3 regions of the Pseudoalteromonas sp. SG44-1 genome follow, and region 3 is predicted to be linked to each of the others. Evidence: predicted binding sites of a transcription regulator. Region 3 holds the regulator's gene; each other region holds the start of a gene.
The links. The regulator FliA, encoded in region 3, starts transcription of late flagellar genes. The targets are predictions, from matches to a motif close to CTAAAGNTNNNNNNNNNNNNGCCGATA.
Positions count from the first base shown of each region.

Region 1: H5187_RS08545 (DUF4402 domain-containing protein) is a predicted target of FliA. The motif match lies at 6,639-6,665, and genes of this name have one in related genera.
Region 2: H5187_RS11805 (VC2046/SO_2500 family protein) is a predicted target of FliA. The motif match lies at 2,457-2,483, and genes of this name have one in related genera.

Region 1 covers NZ_JACJEW010000013.1:96,176-107,129, forward strand. The annotation lists gene ptsP (phosphoenolpyruvate--protein phosphotransferase) at 1-2,196, shown strand, start outside; gene H5187_RS08520 (sulfite exporter TauE/SafE family protein) at 2,441-3,250, shown strand; gene lgt (prolipoprotein diacylglyceryl transferase) at 3,262-4,065, shown strand; gene H5187_RS08530 (thymidylate synthase) at 4,080-4,931, shown strand; gene galU (UTP--glucose-1-phosphate uridylyltransferase GalU) at 4,967-5,845, shown strand; gene H5187_RS08540 (SPOR domain-containing protein) at 5,968-6,600, shown strand; gene H5187_RS08545 (DUF4402 domain-containing protein) at 6,721-7,314, shown strand; gene H5187_RS08550 (DUF4402 domain-containing protein) at 7,322-7,789, shown strand; gene H5187_RS08555 (molecular chaperone) at 7,798-8,610, shown strand; gene H5187_RS08560 (hypothetical protein) at 8,617-10,954, shown strand, end outside.
Region 2 covers NZ_JACJEW010000022.1:28,858-39,811, reverse strand. The annotation lists gene H5187_RS11820 (M28 family metallopeptidase) at 1-242, shown strand, start outside; gene H5187_RS11815 (general glycosylation pathway protein) at 288-1,232, opposite strand; gene H5187_RS11810 (DUF6172 family protein) at 1,439-1,741, opposite strand; gene H5187_RS11805 (VC2046/SO_2500 family protein) at 1,901-2,422, opposite strand; tRNA gene H5187_RS11800 (tRNA-Tyr) at 2,535-2,619, shown strand; tRNA gene H5187_RS11795 (tRNA-Tyr) at 2,669-2,753, shown strand; gene H5187_RS11790 (M48 family metallopeptidase) at 2,792-3,523, opposite strand; gene H5187_RS11785 (ion channel) at 3,609-4,589, shown strand; gene H5187_RS11780 (MHYT domain-containing protein) at 4,839-8,180, shown strand; gene H5187_RS11775 (two-component system response regulator) at 8,180-9,169, shown strand; gene H5187_RS11770 (VOC family protein) at 9,177-9,566, opposite strand; gene H5187_RS11765 (HD domain-containing protein) at 9,566-10,231, opposite strand; gene H5187_RS11760 (class I SAM-dependent methyltransferase) at 10,370-10,954, shown strand, end outside.
Region 3 covers NZ_JACJEW010000010.1:64,362-75,315, reverse strand. The annotation lists gene H5187_RS06845 (chemotaxis protein CheW) at 1-143, opposite strand, end outside; gene H5187_RS06840 (ParA family protein) at 147-917, opposite strand; gene H5187_RS06835 (flagellar motor protein MotB) at 926-1,885, opposite strand; gene H5187_RS06830 (flagellar motor protein) at 1,891-2,655, opposite strand; gene H5187_RS06825 (chemotaxis response regulator protein-glutamate methylesterase) at 2,648-3,790, opposite strand; gene H5187_RS06820 (chemotaxis protein CheA) at 3,859-6,066, opposite strand; gene H5187_RS06815 (protein phosphatase CheZ) at 6,081-6,845, opposite strand; gene cheY (chemotaxis response regulator CheY) at 6,863-7,246, opposite strand; gene H5187_RS06805 (RNA polymerase sigma factor FliA) at 7,287-7,997, opposite strand; gene H5187_RS06800 (MinD/ParA family protein) at 8,024-8,884, opposite strand; gene flhF (flagellar biosynthesis protein FlhF) at 8,877-10,358, opposite strand; gene flhA (flagellar biosynthesis protein FlhA) at 10,382-10,954, opposite strand, start outside.

The sequences.
Region 1 (10,954 bases), on a different contig from region 3:
GAAATGGTGAAAGATGCCATGAAAACTGAGTGCTGCTCCATTTATTTTGCTGATTACAGTCAAGATAATTTTGTATTAATGGCAACCAGAGGGCTTAATCCCGCAGCCGTGGGTAAGTTTAGAATCGGTTTTACCGAAGGTTTAGTTGGCTTAGTAGCACAACGAGAAGAACCTATTAATATTGCCTTTGCCAAGTCTCACCCGCGTTTTAAACTCTCTCCTGAAGTGAATGAAGAAGGCTTCAACGCATTTTTGTCTGTGCCTGTAGTTCATCAAAAAAAAGTGCTGGGCGTTATTGTTGTACAACAGAAAATTGCCCGTGTATTTAGTCAAGATGAAGAGTCCTTTTTAATTACGTTATCTGCGCAACTAGCGTCGCAATTAGCCCATGCAGAAATCAAAGAAGTACTACGCCAAGATGAGTTTTCTCATCAGACCTCGGTGCTAAAAGGGGTTTCTAGCGCGCCAGGAATTGCGATAGGGCAGGCGTTTGTTATTCTGCCGAAACTTGACTTTAAATCGATAGAATTAAAAAAAGACGATAACTGTACTGAGCAACGCCGCTTATTTACTCAAGCTGTTGCTGCAACCCGCAAAGAATTTAACACCTTGTCGATGACTCTTAGCGATTCTATCCCTAAAGAAGCGTTGGCAGTGTTTGAGGTGTATCAGCAACTACTGGATGCAAAAAGTTTAGGGCAGAATGTTGAAGCACAACTGCAAGAAGGCTGGTGTGCAAAAAGTGCATTGAAAATTGTGATCGAACGATTGATCTCGCAATTCAATGCAATGCAGGATCCCTATATCAAAGAGCGTGCGGTTGATGTTAAAGATATCGGCCTGCGCGTACTGCATCATCTCGTCAATACTGAACACGCCGTAAAAAGTTATCCTAAAGATACAGTACTGATCGCTAATACTTTAACCCCAGCCATGCTTGCAGAAGTGCCTAAAGGCCATTTAGTTGGCGTAGTAAGTGTTAACGGTGCGGCAAATAGTCATGCGTCAATTTTAACCCGTGCTATGGGGATCCCTGCAATTTGGGGTATTGAAGATTTACCGCTATTGCAGTTTGATGGTAAACCAATGATTTTAGATGCATACGCAGGGCGATTATATATTTCGCCTTCGCAAATGCTACAAGATGAATATTTACAATTACAGCACCAAGAAAGTCTATTAAACGACAAGTTTGTGGCTGAGCAAGAATGCGATGCAGTGACATTAGATGGCGAGCATATTAGTTTGTTGCTCAATGCTGGTTTGGAACTCAATACTGAAAAAGCTAACACCAAAGTCTGTGATGGCGTTGGCTTATACCGAACTGAAGCCTGGTTTATGCAAAAAGGCCAGTTTCCATCACAAATAGAACAAGAGAATTGGTATCGCGAAGTATTAGCCAGTTATCATCCAGAACCTGTAGTGATGCGTACGCTTGATATTGGTGGTGATAAAGCACTTGATTACTTTGATATTACAGAAGAAAACCCATTTTTAGGCTGGCGGGGTATTCGTGTCACATTGGACCACCCAGAGATCTTTTTAGACCAGCTCAAAGCCATGGTTAAAGCAAACATTGGTTTAGGTAATTTAAAAATTATGCTGCCAATGATAAGCGGTACCGAAGAGGTTGATGAATCTTTAGCATTGTTAGAGCAAGCCTATTTTGAACTGGAAGAAAAATACCCAGAGCAAGCCATTGAACGCCCAGAGATTGGCGTAATGTTAGAAGTCCCTTCAAGTGTATTTATGCTCCCTGAATGGTCTAAGAAAGTAGATTTTTGTTCTGTAGGTAGTAACGATTTGACGCAATACTTACTTGCCGTCGATCGTTCGAATGCGCGTGTTGCTGATTTATTTAATCCCTATCATCCAGCGGTATTAAGAGTACTGCAAAAAGTTGCGAAAGAGTGTCAGCAATATGAGATGTCCTTTAGTTTATGTGGTGAATTAGGTGGCGATCCTGAAGGTGCAATACTGCTGATTGCGATGGGGTATCGTCGCTTGAGTATGAACTACTCATCATTAAGTAAAGTTAAATGGGTATTAAGACGTTTAAAAGCCAGCGATATGGAAACATTACTGGCGGAGTGTTTAGCACAATCTACTGCAAAACAAGTACTTAGGTTAACGCGTAATTTTATGATTGAGCATCAACTTGGTGAATTATTTTATACCCCAAATCAGGCTTCTTAGTTATACCAATCGACTTAAATATTTAACCATTCTAGCGTGCCAAATAAAGCGCTAACTGCGTTATAAATTTCTCAAGTAGAACAACTACATGTCGAAATTTATGCCTTGTTATCACTCTATTTATCTGTCGCTATAAATGGCTAATAACTTAACACGATTGGTATTACCAAAACGAGTGCTGTAAAGATTCGATATAATCGATTAGTATATGCATATAATAAATCCAATTTTATAAGAGTGTACGATGCATGATTTAGTTATCCTGATTATCAGCTGCGCGCTATTAGGTTGTGTGGTTGGTTTTTTAGCTGGGTTATTAGGCATTGGCGGTGGATTAATTATTGTGCCAGTACTGAGTTCATTATTAGTGCATTTTAATGTTGTTGCGGTTGATCATGTACTGGTTATTGCGATTGCTACCTCGCTTGCCTCTATTTTATTCACTTCAACGTCATCTGCATTAGCACACCATAAAAATCAAAATGTGCCATGGGAAATTGCGCCTTGGGTTATGTCTGGCGTTGGACTTGGTGCTCTGATCAGTGGTTTTGCCGCGAGTTTAATTCCAGAACAGTTATTACGCATCGTTTTTGCTGTTAGTGTGGTGTTTATTGCTGCTCGTATGGTGTTGTCTGCTCGTAATAAGCCTGTCGCGGTCAAACCTATGCCAAGTGGCCCAGTTATTGGCGCTATTAGCGCAGTGATGGGCGGATTATCAGGTTTGATTGGTATTGGTGGCGGCGCATTGATTGTGCCGCTACTGCACTATTTTTCAGTTGATATTAAAAAAGCCATAGGCTGCGCGGCAGCATGTGGCATTGTGATTGCGCTATTTGGCTCTGTGGGATATATCAGCGCCGGTTGGCAAGTAACCGATTTACAACATGGCTTTGCAGGTTTTGTGTATTTACCGGCATTATTAGGTATAGTAATAACCTCGTGGTTTATGGCACCAATAGGAGCCAAAGCAACGCATTATTTACCCGTTTCAACGATAAAAAAAGTGTTCGCGGTGTTACTGATTATCATCGCGCTTCAAATGGTTTTTAGTTAAGGTTTAATTTTATGGCTCTTGAATTTCCAGAGATCGATCCGATCATTTTCACTGTCGGTCCTCTTAGCGTACGTTGGTACGGTTTAATGTATTTAATTGGTTTTGCTTTTGCGATGTGGTGGGCAAATAGGCAAGCAACTAAACCAGGCTCGGGTTGGACGAAAGAAGAGGTCAGTGATTTACTGTTCTACGGTATGTTAGGGGTTATTCTGGGTGGTCGGATTGGCTATGTACTGTTTTATCAATTTAGTTACTTTTTAGAAAATCCACTGTATTTATTTAGAATCGATCAAGGTGGTATGTCTTTCCACGGTGGCACTTTAGGGGTGATAACCGCTATTTGTGTGTTTGCCTGGACACGTAAAAAACAGTTACTTGCAGTGGGTGATTTTGTTGCACCGCTAGTGCCGGTTGGTCTTTTAGCTGGACGTATTGGTAACTTTATTAACGGCGAATTATGGGGCAGAACTACCGATGTGCCTTGGGCTATGGTATTCCCAAATGGTGGGCCATTGGCGCGTCATCCTTCACAGTTGTATGAAGCCTTTTTAGAAGGTTTCGTGCTGTTTATTATTTTGTATGTGTTTACTAAAAAGCCACGTCCAGCGGGTAGTGTCGGCGGATTATTTTTACTATGCTATGGGGTATTTAGATTCTGCGTTGAATATGTGCGCGAACCAGATGCACAACTAGGATTGTTTGCTGATTTTATATCAATGGGTCAAATATTGTCATTGCCAATGGTCATTGCTGGTCTTGGTTTGATAATATGGGCATACAAAAAGCCACAGCCTGCTGTTGCCAGTAAAGCATAAAAAAGAAGCGAATAATGAAACAATATTTAGAGTTATGTCAGCGCATTGTTGATGAAGGTATCTGGGTTGAGAATAAACGTACAGGAACGCGTTGTTTAACAGTCATTAATGCGGAGCTTGAATACGACGTTGCGAACAACAAGTTCCCAATGATCACCACCCGTAAAAGTTATTATAAAGCGGCCATCGCAGAGCTGTTGGGTTATTTACGTGGTTATAGCAGTGCTGCGCAATTTCGCGACATAGGTTGTATGACTTGGGATGCTAACGCTAATGAAAACCAAGCATGGTTAAATAATCCGAACCGTAAAGGTGAAGATGATATGGGCCGTGTATATGGCGTACAAGCTCGTGATTGGCGACGCCCTGATGGCACACCGTTAGATCAGCTAAAAAAGGTCATTGATAATCTTAAAAATGGTGTAGATGACAGAGGCGAGATCATCACTTTTTATAATCCGGGTGAGTTTGAGTTAGGGTGTTTGCGCCCATGTATGCACACGCATACTTTTTCGCTTCTTGGCGATACGCTTTATTTAACCTCGTATCAGCGCAGCTGTGATGTGCCACTTGGTTTGAATTTCAATCAAATTCAATGTTTTGTATTGCTTGCACTGGTCGCGCAGATCACTGGCCACAAAGCAGGTAAGGCATACCATAAAATCGTTAATGCCCATATTTATGAGAACCAACTGGAATTAATGCGTGATGTGCAGTTACAGCGTGAGCCATTTGCATCACCGACGTTGACGATTAATCCAAATATTAAATCACTCGAAGATATCGAAACGTGGGTCACCCGTGATGACTTTGAGGTAAATGGCTATCAATGCCATGAAGCAATTAAATACCCGTTTTCAGTGTAACAATTAATAAGCATCATAGTTTTAAGGAGAGAATAATGAAAGCAGTGATCCCAGTCGCAGGACTTGGCACCCGTATGTTGCCAGCTACTAAAGCTATTCCAAAAGAGATGTTACCTGTTGTAGATAAACCCTTGATTCAATATGTAGTTAATGAAACGGTTGCTGCGGGTATTAAAGAAATTGTATTAGTGACTCACTCGAGTAAAAACTCGATTGAAAACCATTTTGATACCAGTTTTGAGCTAGAAGCAACGCTAGAGAAGCGGGTAAAGCGTCAGTTACTTGCTGAAGTACAAGCTATTTGCCCTAAAGATGTGACAATTATTCACGTTCGCCAAGGTGAAGCAAAAGGCTTAGGGCACGCAATCAACTGTGCAGCGCCAATTATTGGTAACGAACCGTTTGTGGTTATTTTACCTGATGTGATCATAGATGATGTTGAAAGTAATCTTAAAAAAGATAATTTAGCTGAAATGATTACTCGCTTTAATACAAACGGTGAGAGCCAAATAATGGTTGAGCCTGTGCCTATGCAGGATGTTGATAAGTTTGGTGTGGTCGATTTAGGCGACGTAAAGCTTGAACAAGGGCAAAGCGCAGCGATCCTTAATATGGTTGAAAAACCTCCTGTGCATAGCGCACCATCAAATTTGGCTGTGGTAGGTCGTTATGTGCTAAGTAAAAATATTTGGCCATTACTTGCAAAAACTCCCGCAGGCGCCGGCGACGAAATTCAGTTAACAGATGCAATTGCGATGCTAATGGAAAAAGAATCTGTTGCTGCTTATGCGATAAAAGGGCGTAGTCATGATTGCGGTAGTAAGTTGGGCTATTTAAAAGCCACTATTGAATTTGCACTGCGTCGTGATGAATTTAAAGATGAGCTAAGTGATTTTATTAAAACCTTAGTTTAAGCTCATTTATTGAGCCTAACTTATAAAAGTGCCTTAGTGGCACTTTTTTATTGCTTAAAAATCCTGAAACTGGCACTGACTTTGCTTATAATATGGCATTATTTATTTTGTGATGCTAACAGATGATGTGTTTTAAAAAGCAAGCTTGGTATACCACAGTGTTGGTTACAGCAACTGTCTGGCTTAGTGGGTGCAGTAGTATTAATGCTAACCCGGTGGAACAGCAGCCTGCATTAATTTCTGATCAACAAGTCAAAGAGTATGTTCAGCAATGGCACTCGCAACAAGAGAGTATTACTCGTTTAGCTGCGATGGAGGAAGACTTGCAACTATTAATAATGGCACTTTCCTCTCAAACTGATATTGCAGAAAACCCAGCGGTGCTTCGCGAAGATAATGTTACGGTGGCTCATTATGCTGAAAAAATACAGATCCCTGATACTGCTAACTCCTCAAAAACTATCGAAAACCGCCCTCTGCCACTGTATGGCAACTCACTGCCAGGCGCGCAACTTGGGCTGTATTTAAAACCGCAAAGAGTGAGAACGCAAATAGCAAGGTTGCAGCAACAATATCCGCAGGCATTTAGCCAATTAGATTTTGTAATGACAGAGCGTCACAATAAAGGCGTTACCTTGTATGGGTTACGAGTTGGGCCATTTCAAAATTATACCGAGGCCAATCTATTTTGTTCATTAGCACAAAATTTAGGCCAAAAATGCCTGAGTGCCCCATTTGTTGGTCAGCCTTTGTAATTAAATAAGCTATTTTTCTGATTTTTCAGTAATTAAGCTTAAAGTAATTGTTCTGAGTGTCGATAATATCTAAGATAGGGGCAACATAGGGTAATGTCCCATCACTTATAAGGATTTAATATGAAATTATCTTTAACTCTTCTGGCAGCAGCAGTTACAGCAAGCTCATTCGCGACTTATGCAACAACCGAAAGCTTTGATGCGAAAGTTAAAGTGCAAAATACTGTCGTTTTAACCAAAGGAAATGACTTAGATTTTGGTACAATTCGAGCGGTTGCAGATCCAGACGGTGTTAACCAAGCTACATTGGTTATAAACCCTGAGCCTACAGCAAGTCCTGTATCGTCTAGAACTGATAACGCACCTGCGATTATTTCAATAATAGAGCAAGGTTCGCCTGCATCTTTTACAGTATCGGAAGTAGTGCCAAATGCTCGTTTATCAATTACTAACCCAACAGCAACAACCCTGAGCTCTAATGGCCAAGGTTTGAATGAGCCAAACTTTACGGTTGGTACTTGGACATACTTTATCACTAGCGGTCCAAATGCAAACGCTTATTATTCATCAGTGACGCCTAATTTAACTGCTGACGGTGATGGCAGTGTATCGTTTAATATTGGTGCAACTCTTTCTACAGCATCAACAATTTCTAGCGAAGCGTACCGAGATACTGAGTATACAGGCACTTTTCAATTAGAAGTTGCTTATTAATTTAATCATGCGTTTTTTGTTGTTATTTGCGATGCTTTCAATACTGTATTCACAGTCAACAAGAGCCGCGAGTATAGAGCAACAAGCGCTTGATTTTGGCACCTTAGTTATTCTTAAAAGTGATCAAATAGGTTCTGTAATTATCAAGGATGATGGTTCGATTAGCACCTCTGGCGAAATCTATATCCTTAAAGATGGTCGCCCAGCTGAGCTGATACTCACTGACATCCCCCCTGGCACTCGAGTTTCCATGAATTTAGTGGCTCCTGCAACTATGCAACACAATACTAAAGGAAGTAGTAGTGCCGACTTTAGAGTGACCTTAAATGGCTTTCCTAAAGACGCAACAAGCGATGAGTTTAGCGAAGTGCATGTATTTATTGGTGGTAAATTAGAAATAAATACAAGCGGCAAACAATATGTTGACGGCGACTATTCAACAACCACAAACTTAGAAATTTCAGTGGATTATTAAGGATTTAAATGTTTAATAAATTAACCGTGATACTGCTTTTAAGCTTTTGTTTTTTTAGCCAGGCGGTAATGGCGAATTTACTTATTTCTCCTACTCGTATTAGTTTTGACGAGCGTCAACGTACTGCAAAGGTCACAGTGATCAACACCAGTCACGAGTACAAAACTTACCGAGTGCAGTGGAGCGAAAAGCAATCCACATCAACCGGAGGGTATGTAACCTTACTTGAGCCGACGGCGACAAGTTTAAGCCCGATGACGCGCTTATCACCAAAGCAAATGCGTTTGGCGCCTGGTGAAAAGCAAACCGTTAAAATTGCAATTCGAAAACCAAAACAGTTAGCAGATGGTGAATATCGTTCGCATTTATTATTTCAGGCGTTGCCAAATGAAAACCCAAATAGTACGAGTTCAATAAAAATTAATATGATCATGAGCTACAGTATTCCAGTCATCCTTCGTGAACATGCTGAAGTACCAAAAGTACTCATTGAGCAAGCGCAAGTGATTAAAAACCAGGGCAACCAACGACTACAATTTAAATTAAAACTCAATCGTGAAACTCACTTTAGCAGTTATGGTAAATTAACCGCGTTTTATCAACAAAATGCTAATGCTAAGCTGGAAGCTATCGCTGAAATTGGCAATTTAAGTATTTACTCGGATGTAAAAAATGCCGAGGTAATGTTGAGTTTATTTAGTGATAAAACCCTAGATAAGCCTGGTACTGTTATTTTTAAATATATCGGTGCAGATGAATATCAAGACATAAATTTTGCCGAGTATGCTTTAGCGATTAGTCCAAAAATGCTGCAACTTTAACTCTTCATGACCAAGAATACAGGGCTAAAGTGCATTACACTATGGCTAAGTTTATGCCTTAGTAACAATGCATTCGCGACTAATAACGTAACTGTGAATGATGCATTAAAAACACTTCGCAAGATTGAAGCTAAATTAACCGACTTACCAACAGCTTCTCAGCCTAGCGTTAACAGCCCTGTTGCGTCAAACCAACCGCGGATCGCAAGCGGTGAGTTTTTATTATTTTCGTTGTCTTTAAATGATTACTACTTAGGCGAAGTGTTCGCTTTAAAAAGTGATCAGGGTATTCAACTTGGCCTTAGTAGCCTAGCTGATATATTGCAATTTGGAATAGATGTTGATCTTGTAACTCGTTCTGCTCAAGGCTGGTATCGAGATCAACAGCCTTTCATTTTAGATGCCAGCACCCTGCCTGCAACACTGATAACTGACGCAGGTATGCTTGAACTAACGGCTGCTGATATTAGCATTGATGATGACATGTATATTGAAATGGCGCAGTTAAAAGAGGTTTTTGGGCTGCAATTTACAGTCGATTATGGTGATTTAGAAATAGAGTTAAGTTCGGCCATCTTATTACCAATTGAACAACAGCGAGAACGCCATGGTAGAAGGCTTAACCCCTCGAATCGTAATGCCAAGCCCACCTTGCCTTGGAAAGCCAGCCCGTATCAAGCGCTTTCATCACCTGTTGCTGATTTACAATTAAACTACAGTGCTGATAAAAATCAAAATAGAACAAGTTACTCATTATTAGGTGCACAAGACTTTGCTTATTTATCTGCCGAATACTTTTTATCTGGTCGCGAGGGCGATTTACTCAGCGATTCGCGTTTAACATTTACTAAGCAAGACCCGCAAAGCTCATTACTGGGAGTGTTAGCAGCCAGTGAAGTTGAGTTTGGTGATGTAACGGCCACACAAGTTGGCAGCCGTTACAACAGTCAGTATGGTCGTGGTATTAAGTTTTCAAACCGCGGACTGACTCAACAATTTGATAGTAACCGTATTAATTTAAGTGGTCCGATTCAGTTAGGCTGGGACGTTGAGCTTTATCGTAACGGCGTATTGATTGCGCAGCAATTAAGCTTATCAGATGGTCGTTATATTTTTGATAATGTTGATTTGTTTTATGGTGAGAACAACTTCGAGCTTATTTTTTATGGTCCTCAAGGGCAGGTCGAGCGAAAAAGCGAATATTATTTTATCGATAGTAACCAATTAGCACAAGGTGAAGGATTTTATGAACTATCAGTCTCTGAGCAGGGTAAAAAATTGCTTGGCAATACAGCCTTCAATAATGACAGCACGGGCTGGCAAATAGCAGGGCGCTACGAGCAAGGTATTACAGACGACTTCTCGATATATACCGCTGCATTGGCACAAAAAAGAACACATGACGACCTACAACACATGTCACTGGGGACTAACCTTAGCTTATCTAGCGCTCTGCTATTAAACTTAGATTACCAGAAAAATAATCAACATGAACAAGAGCTTGAACTTACAGCACGCACGCAATTTGCTGATCAATCTTTACTTTTTAGCGCAACGAATCGAACCGATGAATTAAAACAAAAATACGACAGCTATCAGTTTGATATGGCAGGCGAGTTGATGCAAAACAGTTACGGGCGGCTAAACTACCAAAACAATTTATTGTATCAAACATCAGATAACCGAGGCATCTATAAGCAAGCACAGAACCGTTTGAATTATGCGATTGCAGGCCTAGCTTTGAGCAACCAATTACAATGGCAACAAAGTAATAATGTTGAATCAGTGTATGGCTCAACACGTTTGCAAGGGCGTTTGGGTCGTATTTATAGCCGTTTTAGTGTTGATTACACATTATCTCCTATCAATGAAGTCACCAGCTACGAGGCAGAGTTTAACCGTAGTATTACCAGTCAACTGCAAGCAGAAGTCACCTTACGTGATTCTCGTATTAATGATATTCAATCGGCTGATTTAGGCTTAAGTTGGCAAAGCAATAAGTTTAGTCTCACTAGTAATCTAAACTACGACAGTGAAGATAACTGGCAGCTTGGCGTATATAGCCGATTCAGCCTTGGTTATGACACACAAAACAATCACTATTTTGTGTCTAAGCAAAGCTTAACAACGACAGGTACATTAATGTTACGGGTATTTTTAGATCAAAATAACAACGGCATTATGGATCCTGACGAGCAAGGTGTTGCAGGTATAAAAGTAAAAGGGCTGCAAAATTATCGCCAAGCAATAACCGATGAAAATGGCATTGCATTGTTAACCTCAATGCCAGCTAATCGCACCACAGATATTGTGCTCGATAGAGACAGCTTCCCCGATCCGTTTT
Region 2 (10,954 bases), on a different contig from region 3:
CTAAACAAGGCGTACCTGGTTTACTGTTTATGAGTTTAGGTGATACAGATCCAGATTATATTGCTCATAAATACCATAAAGAAGCTGATGATTACTCTGCTCAGTGGTCATTAGGTGGTGTAAAACAAGACATCGAGTTAATTGTTGATATCGCATCACAATTGGCAAACAACGGTGATTGGCCAAAATGGCAAGCCGATTCAGATTTTAAAACTCGTCGCGCCCAAGACCGCGCAGAATAAATTAAGTTGAGTTGGGGTAGGCATTCATCGCCTACCCCATTTTTATTAATGCCCTTTCTTATTGCGTTGTGCGCTCAATAATAAGGTTTCGGCTTTTGCCCCTAAATACACATAAATAGCCAACGCAATCAATAGCCCTACAACCGCTAACATCATATAAATTGCCGGTAATAAATACTGCGACTGCCCCAGCGCTGCCTTAAACATCGTTAATAACGCTTCAATAGACACTGCAATTAAAATAGTTGAAATAAACCGTGTGATAGTGCGCCGCGTTGAACTGTGCCTAAAGATATCTTTATGCATTAAAATTTCTTCTTCGAGAATCGTTTTACCTAAATCAAATATTGCTAACGCGAGGGTGATAAAAATGATGATCGTAAACGGTTCGAGCGGATCATTTTCTATAGAGCGGACAAACAGTAAGCTATAAATATCACCAAACACCCTACCAAGTAAAAATAACACTAAGATAAATAAGCAACTGACAATAATGCCATAACCCGCTTTAAAAAATGGCGTCATCGTGGCGCGAGTACGATCCCCCATAATAAATTCGATTAATTGCGTTAGACATACATCAATCACTAAATAGCGATTTTCGCCATATGAAGCATGTAACGATTTTATTGCTGAAATACATAAGTGATTGGTCGCGATCGAAATATAGGGCGGCGTAAAACGAGTATGTTGCTGCTGTTGGATACCTTGAAAATACGGCCGTTCACTCAAATCCTGTGAATCGCCATGATTATTTAAGGTTTTCATATACTGACGTTTAAAGCAGACATTGTTACCTAGCTGCACGCCATTTTTATCTAGACAGTATTGTAATTCTAAAAATGGGTATTGAGCGATTAAGTAACGATTATCTTGTTGTTTTTTAACACCGTCTTCTAAGCTTGCTAGCACTGAGTCAAGTAAGTCGTGGATCACGGTTTGATATTCTTGGTAACGTTCGACGCTACTGATATAACTCATTCTTGCCATGTGTTTGCTCCTAACTGCATTATTAAAAGTAATAGCAATTACGGAACCAACTTTACAAAAACTTATAAATCAACTGGTTGCATTATCTGAAGAAGAGAAAAGATCCATTTCGCACCAACCGGGTGCAAAATAAACTGCTGGACTTACTTTTTTGCAAGCACAAAAAATGGGCTACTTAGCCCATTCTTTCATTAAATCAATTACTTTTAAATTTCATCATCAGAGTCTTGCACTTGACGTTGTGCAGCTCTAGCAATGATTTCAACATAAAACGACTCTAAGCCTTGTTTTTCAATTTCGCTGATTGAGTTGCTAATTTCAGCAACGTGCACCACTTGGGCATCTTCAGCTGTGTTACCAAATTTACAATCAAATGCCCAGTAATCAGCATCAATTGGCAACGTTTTGTTACGCTCTCTTTTCAAATACTTTTTTACTTCATGCTTTGCAGCATCTACCATGCGAGGGTATTTGATTTTCTCGTGATTCAGCGTGAATGTTTTCTTCATTACGTTCCTAATTACCTTGATTTAATGATGATGGCAATAATACCAAGTAAATTGGAAATGCCATTTGGGGTCATTATAGCAATTGCATTTAGTTTGTGGATGCTTTTTTTACACTAAAATAAATAAAATATTTTTACCGATAATTATTACAGCTTAATATCACGCTTGGGCAAGGTGTAAGGGTTGATGAAGATCTGCATTATTAAGGCTATCGTAAAATGCAGCCGCATCCATTTGCGGATGATCTAGCTGTGTTTCTTTATCTAAATGACGCTTTCGCACGACTAGTTCGCAATTATCAATCACCATTAGTGGAATATGGTTTTTATCATCTCTGATCACTAATGGTTCCGGCGCAAGGCACGAACGTAAACGAATATCTGCCATGCTGCCTTGTTGTAATAGCTGTGCATTATGTTGGCCAATGAGCATATCAAATTCATCTGGAGCCAATGCTTGCTCAGGCCCTGCCCCTAATTGTTCACGTAATTGCGCTTCAGTTGGTGTTGAAGCATGTGCATCAAATGGGGTTTTAGGGAGATGAAATTGACTAAAATCTAACACGTCATGAGAAAGCATTGCCAATAATAATGCAAACTCGCCACGACGGTGTTCTGAGACACTTTTGGCAAGACGATTGTTAAGTTGACTCTCTGTGATTAACAAATCATCGATTTGCATAGACTTTAGCCGATTGCAGTTAGTAATAGATATTTATCGGCTTTATTTAATATTTCTTTAGCTTTTTTCTTTACTTAAATGCTCACTTTGCTATTATCAGCGCCGTTGCATTGGAGGGGTTCCCGAGCGGCCAAAGGGATCAGACTGTAAATCTGACGGCTCAGCCTTCGCTGGTTCGAATCCAGCTCCCTCCACCACTTTTCTTACCGCTAAGTTAAGTGGGGGCAAATGCGACAAAATTAGTGTGGAGGGGTTCCCGAGCGGCCAAAGGGATCAGACTGTAAATCTGACGGCTCAGCCTTCGCTGGTTCGAATCCAGCTCCCTCCACCACTTTTCTTATCTATCAGCAAAACTTTATTCTCGCTAACTCATTCGACTACCCATTGTAAACTCGCACCGTGTTGCTTTAGCCATTTTGTTGCTTGCTTATAATCAGGATAAAACTCACTGACGCGCTGCCAAAATGCGGCACTGTGATTTAAATATTTCAAGTGAGCTAGTTCATGCACAATCACATAATCAATAATACTCTGCGGCGCACTGGCTAATAACAAATTAAAGGTCAATTCTCGTCGTCGATTACAACTGCCCCAACGACGCTTATAAGTATGAATGCGAATACTGCTAGGTAAAGTCTCTGCCATTTGTAGGCAATAAGCATGTACACGCATTTCAATATAATTTTCTAATTGCTCATGTAAAAAACTTTCGAGCAAGGTTTGGTACATTGGCTGCTGATGCTTAACCCGTCCAGAAAGATTTAGCTGTAACACATCTCCCTGCTGATTTTTTACTAGCTGCCATGCGCTGCGCGAGCTGACACCATAAGTCAGTATCACAGGTTGTGAAAAAACCAGTACGCGATTATCTTGTAATGGGTATTGGCGAGTATCAAGCATTTGACTTTGCTTGTTAATTTGCGCATTGATCCAGTCAGTTTTACTTAGCAGCCAGCTTTCAAGTTCCTTTTTAGCAACCCCAACAGGCGCATAAACTGTGACACTTTGTTGCTGGACTTTGATAGCGACAGTTTTGCGGCGGCGACTACGTTTTAATGTATATTCAAACAAACCTAACTCTTGTAATTGACCGACAGTCATTAAACTAATTAACAGGTCACTATAATACCTTGCAAAATAACTGCTAATCTATATCTAAGTAGAATTAAATAAAGCGATATCAAACATGCCTGATAAGCCTTGTTGTCGTTATACCTCTCCCGATGGCCATCATTGTCAAGAAACAGACATGGGTTCAGGTTTTTGTTTTTGGCATGATGCCAAATTTGATAAGTCAGGCTTAGATCTGACCCAAAAATTAGAGCGCTATGCAAAAAAGGGAGGATTATTACAGGGATTGCAATTAAAACGCGCTAACCTTAATGGGCTTAATTTGATAAAACAAGATGATGAGGATGGCTTTGATTTATCTTACAGTAATTTTTATCGTGCAACGCTCACCAACGCTCATCTGTTTAATAATAAAATAGCCCACAGTTCACTGATGAAAGCCAACTTGCACGAAGCAAGCCTGCATTACTGCAACCTACAAGATACAAATTTATTGGGTATAAAACTAAACAACACCCGTATTGATAACATTGAGCTAGGCGCTGAACTATTACAGGAAAAACAAGCTAAAGCAGCGCTTAAACATACAGATAAAAGCGCAGCCCTTGACTTATTTGAACAATCAGAAGAAATATTTCGCAATTTACGTAAAGCATCAGAACAACAAGGCTTATTTGAACTGGCGGGTAATTTCACGTACAAAGAGCTGCGGATGCGTCACGCACAATATCCACGAGGTTCAAAAAAACGATTAGCCTCGAGCTGTATTGATATGTTGTGCGGGTATGGTGAAAAGCCTGAAAATGTGATCCGTTTTAGTTTGTCACTGATCATCTGCTGCGCCCTGTGTTATTTTATTTTTGGGGTGATGGATGCTGGTCGTATTATGCAGTTCAATCCGGCGGCAACATTAAGTGATAATTTATTAGCCCTACTTAATAGCTTCTATTTTAGCGTGGTTACTTTTACAACCTTAGGATATGGCGATATTACTCCGGTTGGTTTCTCCCGATTCGTTGCTGCAGTTGAAGCGTTTTGCGGGAGTTTCTCTCTGGCATTATTCGTAGTCGTATTTGTCAAACGTATGACCCGATAATTACCGATTACTTTATCTGCGAAAATAAATAGTTCAGCTAAATACCTGCTATAAAACTGGTTATAAATGATGCTATCATTGCGCACAATGAAACTTAGCGAATTGATTTTAAAAAGTTTTTGATTTTGTTAAATTTTGCAGCTAAATATGTAAACAAATAACAGGCATTTGCGCAAAATTAATTAATTGTCTTAACATATATTTCAGGTGATATTAGTTATTACTGAAATAACAGTGTATTGAGCCGTTATGCTTACCGCTTTTTTTATTACCGATCACGATCCGAGCCTTCTTATTAATGGTGTTTATGACCCATTTTTAGTCGCTCTGTCTGTTTTAACGGCTATTTTCTCTGCATTTTTTGCAACTTACATGATCGATCTGGCCAAAGAAACACGCTTCAAAAGTTATCAAAAATTAGCCAACTCAACGGCTTCCTTGGTACTTTCTGGCGGTATTTGGAGTATGCATTTTATTGGTATGTTGGCATTTTCACTGTGTACAAATATCAGCTACGACCCAACACTCACCTTTTTATCTTTCATTCCAGCATTTTTAGCCTGCCTAACTGGCGTGTCATTATTAGTAAAAAATAACGCCACTATTTTCAGTTTAATACTGCCCTCGGTACTACTCGGCGCAGGTATCGGCACTATGCATTACAGTGGTATGGCAGCAATGGAATTGAGCCCGCTGCTACGCTACGATCCATTGATGTTTGGGTTGTCAATTATCGTTGCCGTTGTACTGGCGTTTATATCTTTATATGCTCGCTTTAATATTAAAAAGCACCTCTCAACACTAAATTCTTTGCAGACGCGGTTGATCAGCGCAATCATTTTGGGTTTTGCTGTTGCAGGTATGCATTACATGGGAATGGCGGCAACACGGTTTGTTGCAACCTCGCCATTAATTGGTAATGACAGCGCCAGCTCAGAACTTACATTTGTTGCTATTAGCGTAGTGTTCGCCACCATTATTCTAACCGCGATAGTTGCTATCATTAACGGTATGGTACGCTATCGCATGTTACTTGAAGAAAAAACACGGAATGAATCTCGCTTAGAGGCTATTTTATCGACCGCTATAGATGGCATTGTAACAATTAACAATCGCGGTATTATCTTAAGCTTTAATAACGCTGCAGAGAATATTTTCGGCTGGCATAGCACTGATGTAAAGGGTAAAAACATAAAAATGCTGATGGCAGATGATATCGCAGCCGAGCATGATGAATATCTATTAAAGGCACATCACATCGATTTAGGTAAAGTTATTGGCGTCAATCGTGATGTTCTTGCTAAACATAAACAAGGTCACCTATTTCCTATTCGCTTAGGTATTGGTGAAGCAAACCAGCCAGGACAAGAGTCAATATTTGTTGGCTTTATTACTGACTTGACTGAGCAACGCAAACTACAACAAAACCTCATAGCGAAAGAACAACAATACCGCTCGCTGATGAATAATATGCCTGGCGTGGTATTTCGCTGCCAGTTGGATAAAAGCTGGAGCATGATTTTTATTAGCCCTAGCATTAATGAAGTAACTGGCTATGTCCCATCGGAATTTATCAATCAGCATATTCAGTTTAGTGATTTGATTTTTAAAGATGATAACAAACGCATCAATAAATCGGTCGAGCAAGCGATCGCTGCTAAATCGCAATACTCAATTGAATACCGACTACGTCATCGAAGTGGCAAGCTAATTTGGGTGCTTGAGAAAGGTAGCTTTGAGTTCAACAAGCAAGGTGAAGCGATTTGGATCGACGGCGTTATTATCGATATTAGTGAACGTCGTGAATACGAAGATAAATTAAAGTTGGCGAAAATAGCCGCCGAAGATGCAGCTCAAGCCAAACAGTCATTTATGGCGAATATGAGTCACGAAATTCGCACACCGATGAATTCGATTATTGGCTTTAGTGATTTATTGATGGATACACCACTTGATCAAGACCAACAAAAGCACTTAATTATCGTAAATAATGCGGCTCGCTCGCTGTTACGGCTATTAAATGAAATATTGGATTCTGCAAAACTTGAAAAAGGTAAGCTGACCATTGAATTAGTGCATTTTAATCTTCAAGCGGTGCTTGATAGTATTATTTCTACATTTTGGTTAGAAGCAAAAAAGAAAGATCTAGAACTAACACTTACCATCAAAGAGTCTGTTCACCCTACTTATTACGGTGATCCAGACCGAATTCGCCAAGTTTTAACAAATTTAATTGGTAATGCAGTTAAGTTTACAGCTCAGGGCTCAGTGAATGTCACTGTCAGTACGACACAAAATAATTACTTATTTTTTGAAGTACAAGATACCGGTATTGGTATTGCTAAAGATCGTCTTAAAGCGGTATTTCAGCCTTTTGAACAAGCTGACGGGACTACTACACGTCGTTTTGGTGGCACTGGACTTGGTACTACTATCAGTAAGCAACTCGTTGAGCTGATGGGTGGCATAATCAACGTAGTCAGTGAAGAAGATAAAGGCAGCTGCTTTTATTTTTCATTGCCTTTAGAGGTCGGTGATGAAACCCAAGTCAATTACTTTGATAAGTTGTATACGCAATTACCTAAGCTGCGCATTTTAGTCGTTGATGACATAGCACAAAATGTTGAGCTACTACAGTTATTATTGTCGCGAGATCAGCATACGATTAGCTCTGCAAGCAACGGCTTAGAAGCGATCGCTATTTTTGAAAAACAAGATTTTGATGTCATTTTAATGGATATCCATATGCCTGAATGTGACGGTATTGCCGCGACCGAAAAAATTCGTGAAATTGAGCAACAACGACAGCTAAAAAAGACTCCGATCATTGCGCTCACCGCCAGTGTCTTACAGCAAGATAAATTAACGGCTAAAAAAGCGGGTATGAATGGCTTCGCCAATAAGCCTGTTGATATCAATCAATTGAATCAAGAGATTGCGCAAGTGCTTGGCTTTGGTTTAAATATAGAAACGCAAATTGCTCACAGTGATCCCACAGCACAGCATATTGATTTAAAAAAAGGACAGCAACTTTGGGGCAGTAAGTGTAAACAGCTGAGCGAAATACACCGTTTTTTTAAAGAGCAGCAGGCAACATGTGACATTATCTTTAATGATGGACTAAATGCCTTAAAAGATATTAATGGCACATTACATACCCTTAAAGGCTTATCTGGTAATTTAGGTTTACCGACTATGATGGCCCTACTTTCAACCTTAGAAAACAGCCAAGCCCCTGAGCAGCAGGCGCAAATAATTCAGCAATTGCAGATAGAGTTTAATGCGGTCAATGAGTTGTTAGCTAGAAAAACCAGCAGCTGTATAGCAGTGCAAAGCAGCGAAAAAAATACCCAAGTACTATCGCTCAGCGAATTTAAAATACTGTGTGAACAACTGCGTAAAGACGCAGAAAATGCAGAGCTCAATGATGAGTTGTTAGCAACATTAGCAGACAATGCCCCCGCTACTTATCAAAGTGATGTGGATGCATTAATCGAATATTTCGACCAGTTTGACTTTGACAATGCCCAGAGTACTCTTATTGCATTAATAGAGCTGCTCAATCAGGCAGCAAATTTGGAAACACACTGATGGACTTAATAACCGAACGCCCACGAATTCTTATTGTTGATGATGAACCCGCCAACCTTAAAGTCATGCGCGAAGTATTAGGGAATCAATATCGCCTCTCTTTTGCTAAATCGGGTGATGCCGCGCTCGCGTTAGTTGAAAAAGAGCCACCCAAACTCATTCTACTCGATATTATGATGCCAAATATGAGTGGTTTTGAAGTATGTCAGCTGCTTAAACAAAACCCTGCTACTGAGCATATTCCAGTCATTTTTGTGACTGCACTTGCGGATGAAAGTGATGAGTTTAAAGGTTTTGAAATTGGCGCGGTAGATTACATAACCAAGCCTATTAGTCCTGCAATCGTAAGAGCGCGTGTTAAAACTCATTTATCCCTAGTTCAGGCTGAGCAGCTAAAGTTGGCTCACGTTGATTTAGTCCATCGTTTAGGGTGCGCTGCCGAGTATAAAGACACCGATACTGGCGAGCATATTGTGCGCATGAGTAAATACAGTAAAATTTTAGCACTAGCCTATGGAATGACTGAACAACATGCTGAGCTTCTCAAACAAGCAGCACCGATGCATGACATTGGTAAAATCGGCATTCCCGATGCAATCTTGCTTAAACCAGGGAAATTAACAGCCGAAGAATTTGAACACATGAAACAGCATGCCAAAATCGGCGCTAAAATTTTAGCAAACTCGTCATCGCCGTTATTGCAGCTCGCCTATATACTTGCGATGGAGCATCATGAAAAATGGGATGGATCAGGTTATCCAAACGGTCTTAAAGGTGAGGAAATTTCGATTGAAGGACGTATTGTGGCAATCGCCGATGTATTCGATGCACTTACCTCTAAACGTCCCTATAAGCAAGCTTGGAGCGTTGATGAAGCCATAAGTCATATGCGCGAGCAAGCTGGTAAACACTTTGATCCTCAGCTTATCGCACTATTTGAAGGCCAGCTAGATGCTGTTTTAGCAGTGTACTCTGCCTACCAAAGCTAACCATATGCTAGATGTTGGCCGAGATATATGCATAGTCATGAGAGGTGATTTCATGACTATTACCACTTAAATCCTGAAAATAAACAGAGTATGTAACTTTGTGATCAGCAACCACGGTTTTAATATTTAAGTCAGCCAAATGCTTAAGCCAAGCGATAAACTGCTCTCCAGATGCGCCAAATGCAATCCCTTTACTACTGCCCTCTCGCTCAAATAACGCTAAGCGAATAGTTGCCGCAGGATCTTCTAGTGTTAAAGGCCCAGTACCCTCATCCCAAAAAGCAAGCTCTGGCACAATATTAAATCCAAGGACTGTTTTGTACCACGTGACGGCTTGCGCAAGGTTAGTCACATTTAAATGGCAATGATCGACACCAGATAAAGTAGGCATTGCCATTAGCCAATCTCCGACTTAAGTTGTTCAATAAATACCTGCATATATTCAGTACGACGCACCGCTTCTGCTTTTGCTGAAGGTGTATTCATACTCTGTGCAATATGTAATAGCTTGATGAAGAAGTGATCTAATGTATACAAGCTGTCATCCGGGCTGCGGTGGGCGCAAAATGGATCGTCAGGGTGATATAAATTGCGTCCGATTGAGCCCCCTACTTTCATACAGCGGCTGACACCAATTGCTCCTAAAGCATCCATACGATCAGCATCTTGAACGATTTGTGCTTCCACACTTTCAATTGCAATGTTAGCACTAAAACTATGGGCTACAATAGCATGATGAATGGCATCAAAATATTGCGCGTCGTACCCTATTGACGCTAAAAATGAAATTGCTTTATCTGCGGCCATTGTTGAAGCTTTAGCGCGATCCGGGTGGTTTTTAGCCACTGCAACACAGTCATGCAACCATGCTGCGGGTAACACCACGTCCATCGAAGCATCTTCAGCAAAGCAGAGCTGTTTTGCAACACGCACGACTCGTTCAATATGGGTAATATCGTGGGCGACATCAGCACTCACTAACGACAAAATAAAAGCACGGCAATGATTTTCTAGCTGTTGCAACGGCTCAGATAATACTAAAACGGGCAAACGTTGTTCCATAAATCCTGTAATTTCAAATTAATGCATTGAATTACTGTTACTTTACCGCGGTTATAGGCTGTTGTGCAAAACATTCATTGTATGTTCGAGCCTGCTTCACTAAAATACGCTCTTAATTTATCCGTAATGAGAAGCCTAATGTCATCTGTCGTATACCTAGAAGCTGGTCGTGAAAAATCACTAAAAAGAAAACACCCATGGTTGTTTTCAAAAGCCATCAAAAAAATAAAAGGTAAGCCAGGTTTAGGTGACACAGTGACCATTCACGATAGTAATGGTAAATTTTTAGCTACAGCGGCTTACAGTCCGCACTCACAGATCCGCGCGCGTGTTTGGAGCTTTGATGAAACAGAAATCATCGACCAAGCTTTTTTTGAACGTCGCTTACGTCGTGCCTTTGCGGCACGCGAGCAAGTAATTACTGAAGGTGGCTTAACGGGATTTCGGTTATGTGCCGCCGAGTCTGATTTTTTACCAGGTGTAACCATTGATAAATTTGACAACTTTTTAGTGTGTCAGTTATTAAGTGCCGGTGCTGAGCGCCATAAAGGTGAAATAGTTGGCGCTTTAATCGCTATTTTCCCAGGCTGTAACGTGTATGAGCGCTCTGATGTCGATGTGCGCACCAAAGAAGGCTTAGAGCCGACTATGGGCGTGTTATGGGGTAATAAGCCTGAGCAGCCAGTATTAATTGAAGAAAATGGTTTTAAAATTGAAGTAGAC
Region 3 (10,954 bases):
ATTTTATTGCTACTTTCTGTGGATGGAACTTGTTCGAGTAATTTTGCAACCGGGTGTAAGTCTGTTGACTCATCGTCTTCGCACAGTAAAGCCCCCAAGTACTGGGTCATTACTTTTTCATTAGCAAATAATTGCTTACTCATTCATTAACCTTGTTCAATCAAATAATCGAGTAATGCGCGATAAGCATAAACACCTCTTGAGCGTGGACAATACTGAATCGGTACTTGTTGAGCTAAACTTGCATCACGGAACTTAGTATCTACGGGTATTACCCCTGGCCATACTTTTTCTTGGTACGTTTGCTGTAATGTCTTATATGCTTCAAGGGATGCATTAGTGCGCTTATCATACATTGTAGGGATAATGGTATATTGATACTGCTTTGATTGCGAGCTTTGCATTAATTCCATGGTCCGCATCATTCGGTCTAGTCCTTTGAGTGCTAAAAACTCAGTTTGTACTGGCACTAAAATGCGCTCACTTGCAGCCAATGCGTTAACCATTAATACACCTAACACTGGCGGACAGTCTAAAATAGCGTAATCATAATGCTCACTAATTTTTGCTAAAGCTTTTTTTAAGATAAGCCCCATTCCGGTCTTATTACCCATACTGCGGTCAAGTGTCGCGATTGCCATCGTTGCAGGAAGAATATCTAAGTTATCTATGTTCGATGGACACAAAGCTTGCAATATTTCTTCACTTGCCATGCTGTTTCCACGGGCAAATATATCATATACACTGACTTCTAAATCTTCTGAATCAATGCCAAAGTAATACGTTAAAGATGCATGAGGATCGGTATCAATCAGTAATACTCGCTTTCCTTGCAGCGCTAATATACCAGCTAAGCTCACAGCCGTGGTCGTCTTCCCTACTCCACCTTTTTGATTTGCTACCGTCCAAATTTTCACATCACACCTTATTTTTGTTCGTTGCGCGTTGTAATTCTTATACCACCGTGTGGGAGTTGGATCACTTTAATAGTGTTGTCATCACTTGGCAACTCAATTGGTTGCTCTGCTTCAGTTTCTGTTGCTGGTTGCTCGGTTGTAACAATGGGCTTGGGTGGCAAACCATATTTTGATAATGCAACGACTACTTTACGATTTTCAGCACGTCCTTGCTCTGTATCATTATCAGCAAAAGGTGAATACTGTCCATATCCTTCAATGGCCATGCGCGCAGGGTTGATACCTAATGCATCAAGTTCGACTAAAATCGAGGTCGCTCTTGCAACAGATAGCTCCCAATTAGAACGAAACATTTCATTATGAATGGTTTCATTATCGGTATAACCACGCACTCTAACGTAGTTATCTACTGGGGCAATAATATCGTTTACTAATTTTATCACTGCTTTCGCGCGTTGATGCGCCACAGCACTGCCACTGGAAAATAACATTCCTGAGCTTAATTCAATGATCAACCAGTCTTGGTGCAACTCTAAACTTGCTTCGCCATCGCGTATTTCATCGATCAAGGCTGATTGTAATTTAGTTAATAAGCTATCTAAAGGTTTGCCTAAGTGTTTTTGTTTTATATTACTGGTATCGCTTTGTCCATCCAGTAACTCTGGGCCAGCTTCTTGCTTTTGAATACTTTCACCAAACAGTAGTTCGTTTTCAGGAGTCACTCTATCGGTTAATAAACCGGTCCCCGTCACGCCTTGACCCTCTTGACTATACTGACGAGCTGACTTGTCAAAAACCTGCTCCAGCGAATCAGATAAAATTTGGAAGCTTTCTTCTTTATTAATCGCAATCGCATACATCACTACAAAGAATGCAAACATAATAGTCATGTAATCAGCGTACGACACTAGCCAACGTTCTGTATGCTGACTTTTGGTCGATGAGTGACGAAGTCGACGGCGCATCATAATAATTATTCTTGAAGCTGACTTGGACGCTCTACACGATACGCTTCAAGTTTCAGCTCAATATTGACAGGGCTATCACCTTGGCTCATGGCAATAATTCCTTCAGCTAATAACTCATGAAACAGCATCTTTTGTTCTACTTGTTGTTTGAGCTTGTTAGCCATAGGTAAAAACAATAAATTTGCTAAGCCAACCCCATAAATGGTGGCAAGAAAAGCAGTCGCAACCCCTGCACCTAACTTTTCAGGTTCAGTGATAAATGACATCGCTTGGATCAGACCAAGCACTGCGCCTAATATACCGATGGTAGGACTGTAACCGCCCAACGCCTCATAAACTCGACTAGCTTCAAGCAGCCGTTCTCTTTCTAGCAACAAATCAATTTCTAGTGTGTCTCTGAGTTTTTGCTCACTGTTGCCATCAATCAGTAAACTCAAGCCTTTGGCAACATATGGATCCGGATGGGTTAACGCTATTTCTTCAAGTGCTAAATACCCTTCTTGGCGGGCTTTTTGTGACCAACTTTTAACTTGCTCAATTGCTCTGTTGATATCGTAACTTGGTGGGAAAAATACCCAGTGGCTTATTCTTAATGCTTTATTAAACGTACTTGCTGGTGTTTGTAGCATTACAGCACCTAACGTACCGCCCAACACAATGATTAATGCCGGGCCATTAAATAAAGCACTCACAACACCGCCTTCTAGTGAGTAGCCATAACCAATCGCCAAAAGTGCAACGAACAGGCCTAGAAACGACAACTTATCCACAACCAATCTCTCGAACTAACCGATTAGCAACGTCTTCAAGCGCAATGCTTGCCGATGATAACCCTGCGTTAGCAACCGCTTGTGGCATACCATATACCACACTGGTTTTTTCATCTTGTGCCCAAATAGTAGCGCCGGCTTGTTTAAGCATTCTTGCACCGTCTCTTCCATCTGCGCCCATGCCTGTAAGTACCACAGCTAATACATCACCTTGGAACGATTTGGCTGTACTTGCAAAAGTAACATCAACACTTGGTTTATAGGTGATCCGGGCACTATCGTCTTCAAAAACACGTAAAGTGCGATTGCCAGCCCGTCCCTCAATCAACATTTGTTGACCGCCCGGCGCTAGATACGCGACGCCTGGCATTAATCGGTCGCCTTGTTGTGCTTCTTTTACTTTTATTTTGCACAAGCCGTTTAAACGTGTGGCAAATGCTGGCGTAAACGCAGCTGGCATATGCTGTATTAACAAAATAGGGTGCGGAAAATTAGCGGGCAACTGAGTCAGAATTGTTTGCAGTGCAACAGGTCCTCCCGTTGAAGTACCTATTGCAACTATTTGATATTTCTTTCCTGAAGCGCGAGTGTTAGCTGCAATATTAGTCGCAGGTGCAGCGCTCCGGTTAAAGCTTCGATCTGGTTGAGTTATCGCAGGGCGACTTGTTGTACCTGCAGAAACGGGAGGTATTGGTGCCGATGCAGGAGGCGTTGTCGGCCGACTAAAGCGCGAAAGACGCTTGCGTCCAATTTCTTTTACTTTATTTTGTAATAACTTAATCGCATCTTCATTATTACGAGCAATATCTTCAAATTTTTTCGGTAAAAAATCTAGAGCACCCGCATCAAGTGCGTCTAAGGTTGCTGTTGCGCCATCACGAGTCAGTGAGGAGAACATCAGAATAGGGGTTGGATTTGCTGCCATGATTTCTTTTACAGCACTAATGCCATCAAGCACGGGCATTTCAACATCCATGGTGATTACATCTGGACGAAGTTGATTTGTTTTATCGACCGCTTCTCGGCCATTTACCGCAAAACCAATTACTTCGATATCCTTATCTTGCTCGAGTATTTCGCTCACTCTGCGGCGAAAGAAACTTGAATCATCAACAACTAAAACTTTAACTGCCATTGGCATACTCTTGTTAAATTTTATCTGTGAGAGCCATATTTAGCCCTCACAATAAGATAAGAATTGGCCTAACCTGCGTAGTGTTTTAACAGGTTTGGAACATCTAAGATCAGCGCTATACCACCGTCAGACGTGATCGTTGCACCTGCCATACCAGGTGTTCCTTGTAGTAAAGCATCAAGCGGTTTAATAACAACTTCTTCTTGACCAATCAATGAATCCACTACAAAACCAACTTGTTGCGTACCAATTTGTACAATTACAACATGGCCTTGAGCTTTGCGTAATGATCTGTCAGCACCTTTAACTAACCAATGTTCTAAATAAAACAACGGTCGTGCTTTCTTACGAACAATAATGGTTAATTGACCATCAACTACATTCGTTTTAGTTAGATCTAGGTGGAATATTTCATTAACACCAGCCAGTGGTAATGCAAATGTTTGCTCACCGACAACCACCATCAATGTCGGCAAAATAGCCAACGTTAACGGTACTTTAATTTCTAGGATTGTGCCTACACCTAGCTCAGATTGAATACTCACAGAACCATTTAGTTGGGTAATTTTGGTTTTCACCACATCCATACCCACACCACGACCCGAAATATCAGAGATCTGTTCTTTGGTGGAAAAGCCTGGTGCAAAAATAAGGTTATAGGCTTCTGTATCAGATAATCGAGCTGCTTGCTCGTGATCAAGCACCCCTTTATTGATTGCTATTTTTTTCAGTTTTTCAGGGTCCATACCTGCACCATCATCACGAATGGTGAGCAAAATATGATCACCCTCTTGCGATGCTGATAAAGTAACAGTCCCAGTTCTTGACTTACCTGCCGCTTCACGCACATCAGGCATTTCAATACCATGGTCAACCGAGTTGCGCACCAAGTGGACTAAAGGATCTGCCAGTGCCTCAACTAAGTTTTTATCTAAATCGGTTTCTTCACCCACGAGCAGTAAGTTAATGTCTTTTCTCAAACTGCGGGCTAAATCACGGACTACGCGAGGAAAACGACCAAACACTTTCTTGATCGGTTGCATCCGCGTTTTCATTACCGCACCTTGCAAGTCTGCGGTTACTACATCAAGATTCGAAATGGCTTTACCCATCGCTTCACTTTCAGTATTGGTTGCTAAACTGACTAAACGATTGCGAACCAATACCAGTTCACCAACCATGTTCATTATTTGATCTAGGCGTTTTGTATCAACACGCACCGTCGTATCAGCTTGTGGAGGAGCTGGTTTTTTAGCAACAGCTGTCGCTGGAGCTGGTGCGGATTTTTCAGCTGCTTTCACAGGCTCAGACACTGCTGGTTTGGGCACTGGCTTAGCTGCGGCAACAGGTGCAGGTGCAGGTGTTGGTGCTTTTTTAGCGGGTGCTGGCTCAGTCTCAGCGACCGCTTGTGGCGCGCTGCCTTTACCATGTAATTCATCAAGTAAAGCTTCAAATTCATCATCGCTGATTTCATCTGGACCATTACTTTTCGTCGGTGCTAAAGGTGCTTGGGCCGGTTTAGGCGCAGCACTTTCGGTGCCTGCAGTATCTTTATTACTTACTAGACCGAAGCTACCAATGCCGTGCAATTCATCCAATAAATTATCAAATTCATCATCAGTAATATCACTATTTGATGATTCATTGCTGACAGTGGTTGTTGGCGTTATAGGACTTTGCCCTTGTCCGTGGAGCTCATCAAGCAGGCTCTCAAATTCATCTTCTGTTATCTCATCGATTTGAACATCTTTTTGATCGCTATCAACTTGACCATCAAATAATGAGTCTAGCGCAAATGGATCGTCAGAATCATCTAAAATATCATCAGCATCAACAACAGGGATATCGCCTGCAGGTTCAGCACTGCCAGTTAATTCTTCAGCCGTTGGCGGCAGCCCTAATTTATGTAAAACAGCGAGTAATTCTGGATTTGCTGGTTCTGGTTTTTCTCTACTTTGGATAGTCGCAAACATTTCGTTGATAGTATCGAGTGCTTGCAAGATCACGTCCATCAGTTCGGAATTAACCTTACGAACACCTTGACGCAATAAATCGAAAACGTTCTCTGCACCATGGCAAGCATCGACTAGTTCAGTCATGCTTAAAAAGCCTGCGCCGCCTTTTACCGTATGAAAACCACGGAAAATTGCATTGAGTAATTCGGTATCATCTGGGTTATTTTCAAGCTCCACCAGCTGTTCTGACAAAAGCTCAAGAATTTCTCCAGCCTCTACTAGAAAATCTTGTAAAATATCTTCATCGACTTCAAAGCTCATGCAGTTTTCTCCTCTTAGAAGCCCAAGCTTGATAATAAATCATCAACATCATCTTGTCCTGAGACAACATCATCACGAGATTCTTTATCAATAATTGGCCCTTCAGGGCCTGCAAGTGTATTTTCAGCAGGCGGTTTTTCAATGACTGGTGCTATTGTTTTTGTTTCGCTATCATCTTGGCTGCCAAATGCTGTCAACAAGTGGATCAAGCTGTCTTCTACTTCTCTAACAAGCTCGATAACCCGACGGATCACTTGACCGGTTAAATCTTGAAAATCTTGTGCCATTAACACATTGGTCATGAGTCCTTGCAACTCATCCGTTTTAGTTTGCGAGCTATTCATGAACTTATCTAAGCTATGGCAAAGTGTTTTAAATTCACCTAGCTCAATTTCACGATTCATTAAACGATCCCAAGTGGGTTTAATGTCTGAAATGTCATCAGCAAGCTGTTGGGCAATGGGTAAACTTGCTTCTACAGCATCCATGGTTTTATTAGCAGCGTTTTCGGTCATTTCCATAACATAGTTAAGACGCTGCTTCGCGTCGGGTAGTGCATCTTTGGTCAAATCAGCTAAACGTGTATCAAGCTCAAAATTTTTCAACGCATCATGAAGCTGACGCGTAAGTTTGCCTACTTCGGCAAATAATTCTGATTGCTCTTTTGACGCCGCATCAATAATTAACTGATCAGCTTTATCTTGTTCACCGTTTTCAAGGTAAACCACAAGCTGACGGGCTTGTTCTAAACTGATCTGAGGCGCAGCAGGTGCTGACATAAGCCTCTCCTATTTATTTAACCTAAACGCTCAAACACTTTTTCCAATTTGGTTTTCAGTGTTGCAGCTGTAAATGGTTTAACGATATAACCGTTAACACCAGCTTGTGCAGCAGCAACAATTTGTTCTTTTTTAGCTTCTGCTGTTACCATTAAAACAGGAATGTGTTTCAGGCTGTCATCGGCCCTAATAGCGCGCAAGAGATCGATTCCTTGCATGCCAGGCATGTTCCAATCTGTAACTACAAAATCAAATTCTTGATTCTGCAACATCGGTAAAGCTGTTGAGCCATCGTCAGCTTCTTGTACATTTGTAAAACCCAAATCTCTTAACAGATTTTTGATAATACGTCTCATCGTCGAAAAATCATCAACAACAAGAATTTTCATGTTTTTATCCAAAACATCCTCCGGTGAGGTCTGAACCTATATTTACTTACTACTAATTAATCCAGTCATTGATTTTTGCTTTGAGCTTAATCATCGCCTGACCATGTATCTGACTCACACGCGATTCACTTACATCGAGTATATGTCCAATCTCTTTTAAATTCATTTCATCGTTATAATACAGCGACAATACTAACCCATCTCGTTCAGGTAAAGATTGTATAGCTGTTAATAATGATTGATTAAAGCGTTCATTTTTAACGTTATTAAAGGGCTTGTCCAGTGCTAAATCATGTCCCACTGGTGTGATAACATCTTCATCTACCCCTAAGTCTTCTATACCTAACACTTTACTTGAATTTACATCACTAAGAATATGATGGTACTCATCTAGCGTAATATCAAGTTTTTCAGCAACTTCACTGTCTTTAGGTTCTCGATTCAGGCTGCTTTCTAGCTCACTAATCGCTTCAGCGACTCTGCGGCTATTACGGTGCACTGAGCGTGGAGCCCAATCACCTCGGCGCATTTCATCCAGCATCGCACCACGGATACGAATGCCTGCAAAGGTTTCAAAGCTTGCACCTTTAGTCGCATCAAAGTTCTTTGATGCTTCAATTAACCCTATCATCCCCGATTGAATCAAATCATCGAGTTGCACACTCGCGGGTAAACGAGCGATTAAATGACAAGCCACTTTTTTGACTAAGGAAGCATGTCGCTCAACAATCACATTTAAATTTTGTGTCGATTGATATCCCATCGCTTTATTCACCGATGCCGTCATAGTTAGCCGTTTACTAATTTTTCTATGAAAAATTCTAAATGACCAGATGGTTGATTAGGTATAGGCCATTTAACTGCTTTTGTCGCTAATGTTTTAAATGCTATTGCTGCTGGGGAACTTGGAAATAAATCAACAATCACTTTCTGACGACGAGTTGCTTTACGCATATTTTCATCATACGGGACTGTTGCTACCAATTCCATTGAGACATCCAAAAAGCGATCCGTTACTTTTGAGAGCTTAGCAAATAGTTCCTGGCCTTCACGCATGCTGCGCACCATATTAGCAACGATTTTAAATTTATACACACCGTGCTCACGACTCAATACTTTGATTAATGCATAAGCATCAGTTATTGAGCTCGGTTCATCACATACTACTACCATGACATCTTGCGCTGCGCGCGAAAAACTTAATACCATGTCAGAGATACCAGCAGCAGTATCAACAATTAATATATCAAATTCGGTATTTAATTCACTAAAAGCGCGAATTAAACCAGCATGTTCTGATGGTGAAAGTTCCACCATACTTTGTGAGCCTGACGTCGCTGGTACTATTTTAATTCCTGCAGGCCCTTCAACTAAAATTTCATCGAGCTCGCATTCACCTGATAGTACATGAGATAGATTACGCTCTACCCTAAGTCCTAACATCACATCACAATTTGCTAAACCCAAATCGGCATCCAGTACTAACACTCGGTTTCCGAGCTGACCCAACGCAATCGCAGTGTTAAGTGAGACGTTAGTTTTCCCTACGCCACCTTTGCCACCTGTTACAGCGATAACTTTAACGCCGTTATTATTGTTTTGACTCATTTTACGCAGGCCACTTGCTTGATCTAATACTGTGTTAATCATACATCCCTACTGTGCTTGACGCTACTGCTTGGCGTCGTGAATGTTGTGCTTTTGTTCTTTTTAAATACAATTGTTCTGCTTTTTTTACTAATTTCTCTGCATTGGCGACCCGAATGTCCTCTGGAACGCGCTGACCGTTAGTAAGATACCCTATTGGAAGGCGATTTTGAATCGCTATACTAATAATCTCACCTAAACTTAATGATTCGTCTAATTTAGTGAAAATACAGCCACTTAATTGTACCTTCTTAAAGTGTCTTACGGTTTCTTGTAAAACATTAATTTGTGCGGTCGCACTGAGCACTAAATAATTGCGAATATCGACACGTTGATTACGCATTAGTGTATTTAACTGCTCAGTTAAACGTAAATCACGTTGGCTCATTCCCGCTGTATCTATTAATACTAGACGCTTATTTCGTAAATGATATAAAACTTCTGCTAATTCATTGGCATCTTTAACTTGTTTTACACCACAACCGATGATTCGGCCATAAGTAGCAAGCTGTTCATAAGCGCCAATACGGTAAGTATCAGTGGTAATAAGCGCAACTTTATCTGCGCCATATTTTTGTGCGCCAAGGGCTGCAAGTTTTGCCACGGTTGTAGTTTTACCAACCCCAGTAGGGCCAACAAGTGCATATACGCCGCCTTGGCGTAGTATTTCATTATTTGTAGTATGCATTTGGTTTTCAACCATTTGCAATAGCGCTTGCCATGCTTGCTGACGTGACACATCATCGGGAATAAAACAGGCCATTTGCTCTGCAACTTCACTGTCAATACCCATTCCGACTAAACGATCGATCATGCATGCGCGAGTAGGGTCGCGACGCGCTAAATCTTGTTGCATCAAGCCAGATACTTGATACTCAAGTAATTGACGCATCGCTGCCATTTCATCACGCATAGCGGTAATTTCATCTGTTTTGGGTGCACTTTTTGTTGGCATCGGAGTATCTAAATCATCAAAACCACTTTCTAGATCATCATCAAAACCTAAGCTATGTGCTTGCGTTTGTGGACGCGACGCAGTATCGCGACGAGCAAAATCATTATGTGCTTGTGGTTCATGGCGAGTTTGCTGTGCTTGATGTTGTTGCTGTGGTTGATACTGAGTTGATGTATCAATCCCTGACTGGCTAAACATCGATGCAAGCTCAGGTGAACGTGGACGCGGTGATTGGCGCTCTAATAATGCTTGTAAGCTATCAGCTACCGCAGCTTGCGGCTCAGGCTGTGAACGTTGTGGCGCAGGTTTAACAAAGTTAGCATTTGTTTGTGCTTGTGCCGTAGCAACATGTGCTTGTGCAGGTGCTTTCGGGGCTGCTTTTTCATAATCAACGGCGGCAACAATCTCTACCCCATTGGCTAATTTTTTATTTGACATGATTACAGCATCTACACCGAGTTCATCTTTAACTTCTTTCAGTGCGGTGCGCATATCTTTAGCAAAAAAACGTTTTATTTTCATGGTTCAACCCCTTTAAAATCCGATTATTGGCCTACTGAGCTGACAATCTTGATCTGTCTTTCGTCTGGTACCTCTTGATAAGACATCACTCGCAATCCTGGAATGGTGTACTTAACAAAACGAGATAACACAGTGCGTAACATTCCTGACGTTAGCAATATCGAAGGTTCACCGGCCATTTCTTGGTTTTGATGCGCTTCATTTAATGATTGTTGAAGTCGCTCTGCAAGTCCTGGCTCTATTCCGGCACCTTCGTCGCCTGCATTTTGTAGTGACTGATGCAACATCTGTTCCAACTCAGGCGCCAAGGTTATGACAGGGATTTCTGATGACATTCCAACCGCGTCTTGAACAATTAATCTGCGCAGTGAAATTCGCACTGCTGCGGTTAATACATCAGGATCTTGGCTTCGAGGGCCATACTCAACAAGGGTTTGTACAATTGAACGCATATCGCGAATAGCAACGCCTTCATTTAATAAATTTTGTAATACTTTAACAATTGCTGTTAGTGGTAAAATATCTGGCACTAGCCCTTCAACTAAACGAGGATGACTTTTTGCCAGCATATCTAATAGATTTTGCACTTCCTCGTG